DNA from 3 places in the Blautia sp. DFI.6.71 genome. Region 2 is predicted to be linked to each of the others. Evidence: predicted binding sites of a transcription regulator. Region 2 holds the regulator's gene; each other region holds the start of a gene.
What was found. Region 2 encodes HrcA, which represses chaperone genes, less so after heat shock. Its sites were predicted from a motif close to TGTTAGCACTCNNNNNNNNNGAGTGCTAACA; they were not measured.

Region 1: a site for HrcA is predicted at 2,149-2,179, ahead of groES (co-chaperone GroES). Genes of this name have one in related genera too.
Region 3: a site for HrcA is predicted at 1,193-1,223, ahead of htpG (molecular chaperone HtpG). Genes of this name have one in related genera too.

The regions. Positions count from the first base shown of each region.
Region 1 covers NZ_JAJDMJ010000006.1:44,990-48,283, reverse strand. The annotation lists gene groL (chaperonin GroEL) at 1-1,602, opposite strand, end outside; gene groES (co-chaperone GroES) at 1,752-2,036, opposite strand; gene codY (GTP-sensing pleiotropic transcriptional regulator CodY) at 2,592-3,294, opposite strand, start outside.
Region 2 covers NZ_JAJDMJ010000038.1:28,907-32,200, forward strand. The annotation lists gene dnaK (molecular chaperone DnaK) at 1-123, opposite strand, end outside; gene grpE (nucleotide exchange factor GrpE) at 184-828, opposite strand; gene hrcA (heat-inducible transcriptional repressor HrcA) at 846-1,886, opposite strand; gene uvrB (excinuclease ABC subunit UvrB) at 2,372-3,294, opposite strand, start outside.
Region 3 covers NZ_JAJDMJ010000047.1:1,618-4,911, forward strand. The annotation lists gene LJE12_RS15460 (hypothetical protein) at 1-1,146, shown strand, start outside; gene htpG (molecular chaperone HtpG) at 1,414-3,294, shown strand, end outside.

The DNA of each region.
Region 1 (3,294 bases), on a different contig from region 2:
AGGATTAGCAGCCGGTGCAGGTGTGTCTTCTTTGATAATTGCAACAGCAGATTCTGTTGTCAGTAATGTAGACGCAACGCTTGTAGCATTCTGAAGAGCACTTCTTGTAACCTTTGCAGGATCAAGGATACCTTCGCTTACCATATCTACATATCTTTCGTTCAAAGCATCAAAGCCGATTCCCGGTTCGGATTCTCTTACTTTGTTGATGATTACGGAACCTTCAAGTCCTGCATTTGCAGAAATGCGGAACAGAGGAGCTTCCAGAGCTTTCAGGATGATATTTGCACCTGTCTTCTCGTCACCTTCCAGAGTTGTTGCAAGTTTTGCAACTTCTTTGGATGCGTGGATGTAAGCAGATCCACCACCTGCGATGATACCTTCTTCTACTGCTGCTCTTGTAGCTGCAAGAGCATCTTCCAGACGAAGCTTCGCTTCTTTCATTTCTGTCTCAGTGGAAGCACCAACACGGATAACAGCTACGCCGCCAGCCAGTTTTGCAAGTCTTTCCTGTAATTTTTCTTTATCAAATTCAGATTTTGTTTCTTCAATCTGTCCACGGATCTGAGCAACACGGTTTGCGATTGCATCTTTGTCACCCATACCGTCAACGATAACTGTGTTCTCTTTTGCAACTTTAACAGATTTTGCACGTCCTAACTGCTCCATAGTTGCGTCTTTCAGTTCCAGACCAACTTCTTCGGAGATTACCTGACCACCTGTAAGGATTGCGATATCCTGAAGCATTTCTTTTCTTCTGTCACCATATCCCGGAGCTTTGACAGCTACTACCTGGAAGGTTCCTCTTAATTTGTTTACGATCAGAGTTGTAAGAGCTTCGCCCTCTACATCTTCAGCAATGATAAGAAGTTTCGCACCAACTTTTACGATCTGCTCCAGTAATGGAAGGATTTCCTGGATGTTGCTGATCTTCTTGTCTGTGATCAGGATGTATGGATCTTCCAGATTTGCTTCCATTTTTTCCATATCTGTTGACATATATGCGGATACATATCCACGATCGAACTGCATACCTTCTACAAGGTCAAGTTCTGTGTGCATTGTCTTGGATTCTTCTACTGTGATAACACCGTCTTTGGAAACTTTTTCCATAGCATCTGCTACTAACTGTCCAACAGTCTCATCGCTTGCGGAAATAGATGCAACGTTTGCAATCTGTTTCTTGCCGCTGATTGTCTGGCTCATGTTCTTGATTGCTTCTACAGCTACATCTGTAGCTTTCTTCATACCTTTTCTGAGGATGATCGGGTTAGCGCCTGCTGCCAGATTTCTCATTCCTTCGTGAACCATAGCCTGTGCAAGAACAGTAGCTGTTGTTGTACCATCACCTGCTACATCGTTTGTTTTGGAAGCCACTTCTTTGATCAGCTGTGCGCCCATGTTTTCAAATCCGTCTTCCAGTTCGATTTCTTTTGCGATTGTAACACCGTCGTTTGTGATAAGCGGAGCTCCGTATGGTTTGTCAAGAACTACGTTTCTTCCTTTCGGTCCTAATGTTACTCTTACTGTATCAGCTAATTTATTTACACCAGCTTCAAGAGCTGCTCTGGCTTCTGCGCCGAATTTAATTTCTTTTGCCATGATAATATGACCTCCTGATTCAAATTCTGATTTCTATGAATTCTTTCTGATACCTGTCCGATATCTCATGTTACATCCTGTAAATATTATCTTACCTGCAAACATTATCTTATAAGTATCTTCATTTATGTTTTCTATTTTGATATTGCTTATTTAACAATTGCAAGAATATCATTCTGTTTTACAATGATATATTCTGTGCCATCCATTTTTACTTCTGTTCCTGAATATTTGGAGTAGATAACTTTATCACCTACAGCTACTTCCATTTTTACTTCTTTGCCGTCAACAACTCCGCCAGGTCCTACAGCTACAACTTCTGCCTGCTGTGGTTTCTCCTGTGCCTGTCCCGGAAGAACGATACCGGATTTTGTTGTTTCTTCTGCTTCAACCTGTTTTAATACAACTCTGTCACCTAAAGGTACTAATGTCATGATCTATATCCTCCTTTATTCTCCAACTAAAGCTTTCCTGTTACCGTACTCTTTCCATTATTGCAAAATATCCGGTAACTGTTTCGGCACTCTGTCTAATCCTGCCGATTTTTGCTAGCACTCATTTACTTCGAGTGCTAATCACTGTCCTTATATTATTGAAAATGAGTCGATTTCGCAAGTGCTTTTATCATTATAAAATAATATATATTCTCTTTTTTACTTATATATACTCTTCTTTTCTTTTGTTTTCTTAATTTACAAATAATTTTGTCATAACTAGTACATCGAAAATTAAGTTTCTGCTATATTGACGCAGGATGATTGCTTCAGCTGCAAGGCGGAGGAATGAGGCGTAGCGGTGGCTACGGCGATTGACGACAACGCCGCAGATGAAAAATCAGACAAGTCAATATAGCAGTTACTTAATATTCGCTGTACTAGTCCGGAGGGCTTTATTATGTTATAAGCATATTACGGAATAATTTTCTATAACATAACAAAAAGACCGTCCACCATACAGCAGACAGCCTTCTTGTATTCATTATTTACGGATCAGGATTTCTTATTTCTCTGAGCTTTAATCTCTTCCAGTTCATCAAAGATGACTTCATTCAGCACTTTAATGTAGGTTCCCTTCATACCGGATGATCTGGATTCGATCACACCGGCACTTTCAAACTTCCTCAAAGCGTTTACGATAACAGATCTGGTGATTCCCACGCGGTCTGCGATCTTACTTGCAACCAGGATTCCCTCATCTCCGTCAAGTTCATCAAAGATATGGATGATTGCCTCCAGTTCGGAGAAAGATAAAGTATTAAACGCAGATTTCACTACCTGCTGCTTTCTGTCCTCCTCAGCATTCTCTTCATGGACCGCTCTCATCATCTCCAGCCCTACAACGGTTGTTCCATATTCACTGACAATAATATCTTCAATGTCATATGGTTTCTCATAACGATACATAAATACAGTACCCAGTCGTTCCCCTGCAATATCTATCGGATTAATGATTCCCTGATAACTGCTTGATACATGTTCAAATCCCAGTGTCTGAAGATTTACATTCTCTTTTGTTGACAGGACACCCAGAAATCTCTCGTTTAACAGGGAATCTACATATCCGCCAACCTTGTCCTCGATCAGTTCAGTGATCTCCTCTACTCCCGGGCATAAACTGACACCCAGAACCTTTCCTTTTTTACTGAGAACCAGAATGTTGGAACTCAGTGTCTCCATCAGAACCTGACAGATG
Region 2 (3,294 bases):
AGCGACAACTGATGGTGTTGTTCTTGCGCCTTCTGTATTAGCAATAACTGTTGGCTGTCCGCCTTCCATTACGGCTACACAGCTGTTTGTTGTACCTAAGTCAATACCAATGATTTTTCCCATAATCTTGTTCCTCCTGTTTATTTTCAACTAGATTTGATATATTCTATATTTTCATGTAAATTAGTTGGCTACTTTTACCATACTGTGGCGGACTACGAAATCCTTGTAGGTGTAACCCTTCTGGAATTCTTCTACCACAATATTCTCACCAGCTTCTTCATCCTCCACATGCATTACTGCGTTGTGGAAGTTCGGATCAAATTCCTTACCCACTGCTTCAATCGGTTTCACGCCCAGCTCATCTAATGTGGTGATCAGCTGTTTGTAGATCATCTTCATGCCATCTGCAAAAGAATCTCCTTCAGGTGCCTGTGCAAGACCTCTCTCGAAGTTATCCACAACCGGAAGCATTTTCTCAACTATGTCCTTGGCTCCGATGATATACATACTGGATTTCTCTTTCTCCGTTCTCTTACGGAAGTTATCGAATTCAGCCATGTTTCGTTTCAGCCTGTCTGTAAGTTCTTCAATCTGCTGTTCAAATTTATCTTTTTCTTTTTTCTTCTTGCCGAAGAAAGAAGTTTTTGATTTGCTGTCTTTCTTGTCATCCTGGGAAGCTTCCTCGTCTCCGTCCTCTACCGGGATTTCCTCTGTTTCTGCTTCGCCGTTCTCTACAACTTCAGGTTCATTCTCAACAGTTTCTTCTGTTACCGGAGTATCTGTTGTCTCTTCTTCCTGAGCTGTGTTCTTTGTTTCTTCTGACACTCTCTATTACCGCCTTTCTAACTCTCTTTCTTAATCAGTTCGTCCAGCTGGACTTTCAAAGCCTTCAGGCTGTCAACTACGTTTGCATAATCCATACGCTTGGGACCGATGATACCGATGGTACCATGCATTCCTTTTCCAAGTTCGTAAGTGGCTGTGACTACACTGCAGTCTTTCATGGTCTGCACCGGCATCTCATCACCAATGTACACCTGAATTCCTGTGTTCTCGGTATCAGACATTCTCTCTTTCACCAGGTCTACCAGATCCTGCTTCTCTTCAAATGCTGAAATCAGCTCGCTCGCTTTGCTTGTGTCTGCAAGCTCCGGATACTTGAAAATGTTGGTTGCTCCTGAAGTATATATCTGCATATCGTCTTCGTCTACCTGGATGGTGTCTGCCACTGCATCAAGGACTGTGCCAACCACAGAGCCATGTACACCTGCCTGTTCTTTCAGGCGGGCAATCATTCCCAGGTTGATATCCTGAATGGGCACCCCATTTAAGTTGGTGTTAAGAAGAAGATTTAATTTCAGGATTGTCTGATCGTCCATCTCCTCATCCAGATTGATGATCTGGTTTCGGATGACATTGTTATCACTCACTACTACTGCCACAAGCTGAAGGGGTGTCACACGGGAAAGCTGGATGAATTTAATCTTGCTTCCGCTGTACTGTGGAACAGAGATCATTGTTGCATAGTTGGTATTGGAGGCCAGTACCTTTGCTACCTGCTTCAGCATTTTATCCAGTTTGTCAGTTTTCTCTATCATGAGATCCTTGATTTCCTGAACCTCTGATTCCTTTTCTTTCATCAGCTCGTCTACGTAGAGGCGATAACCTTTATCAGAAGGAATTCTTCCGGCTGAGGTGTGGGGCTGTACGATATATCCCATATCTGTCAGGTCTGACATCTCATTCCGGATGGTGGCAGAGCTTACATTTAAATCTGCAAACTTGGAAATGGTCCGGGAACCCACCGGTTCGCCTGTTTCCATGTAGGTTTTGATGATGGCTTTTAGTATTTTCTTTTTACGATCATCTAATTCCTGATCCATGAAGTTCCACTCCTTTACTGCCTTTGTTTTTGGTTTGTTAGCACTCATGTTTTAGGAGTGCTAACACCTTATGCTCATAAGATAGCACTCTTGATTTGGTTTGTCAATATTATTTTGTGAATTTTTTGTTATTTCATAACAATATTATTTATTTGATTTGATGAAAAGAATGCTGTGAGAAATTGACTGTAACATCATTTTTTATCTCATATTACTTGTAACCTGTTCTGGAATTGACCATAAAAATATTTTTCCTGTTTCAGGTCATTCTTTTCCTGCCCTGGCCTTGACTGTAATTTTTCTTTTCCTATTTCAGGTCATTCTTTTCTTCTCATAGGCTTGACTGCAATTGTTATTTTCTTGTTTCAGGTCATTCTTTTCTTCTTATAGCCTTGACCGTAATTATCATTTTCTTGTTTCAGGTCATTCTTTTCTTCTCGCAGGCTTGACCGCAATTAGTATTTTCTTGTTTCAGGTCATTTGTTCTATTTATCAAGAGCGTCAAGGTTCTTTTTCAGGTCGATCATTTTATCACGTAGTTCGGCGGCCTGTTCAAAGTTGAGGTCTGCGGCTGCGGCGCGCATTTGTTTTTCTACCTGGGTGATAAGTTTGGTAAGTTCTTTGCGGGTCATGGACTCTGGGTCTTTCTGGAGTCGGACTTCGGTTTCGGCTACTGCTTTGGATACGGCGATGAGGTCGCGGACTGCTTTTTTGATAGTAGTCGGAGTGATTCCGTGTTCTTTGTTATAGGCTTCCTGGATGGTTCGGCGGCGGTTGGTTTCGGTGATGGCTTTGTGCATGGAATCGGTCATGTTGTCTGCGTACATGATTACATGGCCTTCACTGTTTCGGGCAGCTCGTCCGATGGTCTGGATGAGAGAGGTTTCGGAACGGAGGAAGCCTTCTTTGTCTGCATCCAGGATTGCTACCAAGGTGATTTCCGGGATGTCCAGGCCTTCTCGAAGGAGGTTGATTCCTACCAGTACATCAAAGACATCCAGACGCATATCACGGATAATGCGGGCACGTTCTAAGGTATCGATATCGGAATGGAGGTAACGGACTCGGATTCCTACTTCTTTCATATATTCTGTCAGGTCTTCTGCCATTCGTTTGGTGAGAGTGGTGATCAGTATTTTGTGTTTCTTTGACACTTCTTTGTTTACTTCCCCGATCAGGTCGTCAATCTGTCCTTCAATGGGGCGGACTTCTACTTTCGGATCCAGAAGTCCGGTTGGACGGATGATCTGTTCTGCACGGAGGAGTTCATGATCATACTCATATTGTCCCGGAGTGGCGGATACAAACATGACCTGATCCAGTTTGGATTCGAATTCTTCGAAGCTTAAGGGGCGGTTATCTTTGGCTGAAGGAAGCCGGAATCCGTAGTCTACCAGTGTCTGCTTCC
Region 3 (3,294 bases), on a different contig from region 2:
ATCACAGCAGTTCAGGCAGATCCGGAATCTTTCAGTTATGATGATCTGAAGGAAGGTTATGATACTCCTGAAGCGACGACCATTACACTTACCAATACAGGAAATACAACTGTTTCGCTGATGCAGCCATATGCAGAGTATTTTGATATTGGGGAACTTTCGGCATCAGTGCTGGAGCCGGGAGATTCTGCTGCATTTACAGCAGTACCGGTGAACGGTCTGAAAGTCGGCAATTACCTGGACAGTATTCAGATAGCCCAGACCAGTTCGGAAGGACAGGAGGATGTATTGACAACAATCAAAGCTTCTGCGACTGTTTCGGAAGTGAAAAAGATTTATAAATTATCCGTAACACCGGAAGAACTGAATTTTGGAAAAGCAAAAGAAGGATATAGTGAGGCACCGGAAGCGCAGAAAGTTACAGTGACGAATGAGGGGAATACAAATGTAACTTTAAATGCACCGTCAGGTAAAAACTTTAAAATCGGGAAACTTTCAGCCACAGAGCTTGCACCGGGGGAGAGCTGTACATTTAAAATCCGCCCGAAGGAGGGTTTAAAGGCCGGCTCCTATACAGAGTCAGTTGTGATTGATAATAAACAGCAGATCAGTGCAGAAGTGAAAGTTCAGTTTACGGTTAAAGCTGCCCGCAAGGCGAAAATTGCAGATCCGACAGATAATAAGATTACAGGAATCAGTTCAGATGGATACACAACACAGTCAAAGATTACATTTACAGCAGTCGGAGCGGGTATGGACAATGAAAGTCCGGGAAAGGGAGATGTCCGCTATGTACCGTATAACTGGAAAGTGATCAATACAAATAGCTGGAGCAGTGCACCTTATACTGCTGCATTTGGAATTACGAAGGCCGGAACCTACACATTGACAGTTACATTTGACCGTCAGAAGTATAATGGAAGTGAATGGAAGAATACAGGGGAGCAGGATACTAAACAGGTGAATTTCAGTATTACACAGGCGCAGACTGTAACTGCAACTCCGACTCCGCAGCCGAATGGAGCAAGTGCGAAAACAGCGGTAAAGACAGGAGATACGACTAATATCACACCGTTTGTGATTATTCTGGCGATTGCAGCGGGATGTATTGTGGGAGTTGTGGTATACAAAAGACGAAAGAAATAAGAGTTATCTGAAGAAAAAATACAGGGGAATATGTAAAATATAAAATTATTAGCACTCATTTTTAGTGAGTGCTAATTTTTTCTTGACTTTTGGAATAAATGGTATTACTATATCTTTCAGAGAAGCAACTTACAGGAGTCAAAAGCTATTTCAAAGGATAAACAGGAGAGGATAGTTTTGGCTCAGGAGGCAGAGCAGGTAAGAATGCAGTATATTGACAGATAAAGTTGCGGCAAATGATTAAAAACAAAAAGGAGTGTGGACAGCATGGCTGTAAAACATGGAAATTTATCAATTAACAGTGAAAATATTTTCCCAATCATCAAGAAATGGTTATATTCCGATCATGATATTTTTGTAAGAGAGCTGGTCTCCAACGGATGTGATGCGATCACTAAACTGAAAAAACTGGAAGTAATGGGAGAATATACTTTTCCGGAAGGATACAAACCGGAGATTCAGGTAATTGTTAATCCCGATGAGAAAACTCTGAAATTCATCGATAATGGTATTGGCATGACTGCTGATGAAGTAGAGAAATACATTACCCAGATTGCTTTTTCAGGTGCAACTCAGTTTCTTGAGAAATATAAAGACAAAACTACAGATGATCAGATGATCGGTCATTTTGGACTTGGATTTTATTCTGCATTTATGGTGGCGGATGAAGTGCATATTGATACACTTTCCTATACAGAAGGTGCACAGCCTGTACACTGGTCCTGCGATGGTGGAACAGAATATGATATCCAGGAAGGTAACAAGAATACGATTGGTACAGAAATCACCCTGTTCCTGAATGAAGACTGCCTGGAATTTGCAAACGAGTACCGTATGCGTGAGATTCTTGAGAAATACTGTTCCTTCATGCCGGTTCATATTTACCTTTCCAAAGCAAATGCACCTCAGGAATATGAGACAATTGATGAATCTGAGTTAAGAGACGATGATGTAGTTGTTGAACATATTCATGAGGAAGCAAAGACAGAAGAAAAAGAAAATGATAAAGGTGAAAAGGAAGTTGTTGAAATTTCTCCTGCAAAGGATAAAGTAAAGATCAATAAACGTCCGGTTTCCATCAGTGATATTAATCCGCTCTGGATGAAGCATCCGAATGAATGTACAGATGATGAATACAAGGAATTCTACCGCAAGGTATTTATGGATTATAAGGAACCGTTATTCTGGATACATCTGAATATGGATTATCCGTTTAATTTAAAAGGTATCCTGTACTTCCCGAAGATCAATACAGAGTATGATTCCATTGAAGGAACGATCAAACTTTATAACAATCAGGTATTTATCGCAGATAATATCAAGGAAGTAATTCCTGAATTCCTGCTTCTTCTGAAAGGTGTGATCGATTGTCCGGATCTTCCATTGAACGTGTCACGAAGTGCATTGCAGAATGACGGATTTGTACAGAAGATTTCTGAATACATTTCCAAAAAAGTGGCAGATAAGCTTACCGGAATGTGCAAGACTGACAGAGAATCTTATGAGAAATACTGGGATGATATCAGCCCGTTTATTAAATATGGCTGTATTAAAGATGCTAAGTTTGCAGAGAAAATGGGAGATTATGTACTCTTTAAGAATCTTGATGGCAAATATCTCACATTAAAGGACTGCATTGAAGAGAATAAAAAAGAAACAGAAGAAACTGAGGCTCAGACAGAAGAAAAGAAAGAAGATGCAGCAGAGTCTGAAAACAAAGACAATGCGGAAGCGAAAGAACCTGAGAAGACAGTAATTTTCTATGTAACTGATGAAGTTCAGCAGAGTCAGTATATCAATATGTTTAAGGAAGCAGGAAAAGATGCCGTTATCCTGAAACATAATATTGACAGTGCATTTATTTCCAGTCTTGAGCAGAAACATCAGGAAGTACAGTTTAAGCGTATTGATGCGGATCTGACCGAAGAAATGAAGGGTGAGGGTACTGCCGATGAAGAAACTGTCAAAGCACTGACAGAACTTTTCCGCAAGAGCCTTAATAAAGATAAACTGGAAGTACATGTTGAGAATCTGAAAAATGAAAATGTATCAGCAATGATGACTCTTTCCGAAGAGAGCCGCCGTATGCAGGATATGATGAAGATGTATAATATGTATGGAATGGATCCGAATATGTTTGGCGGACAG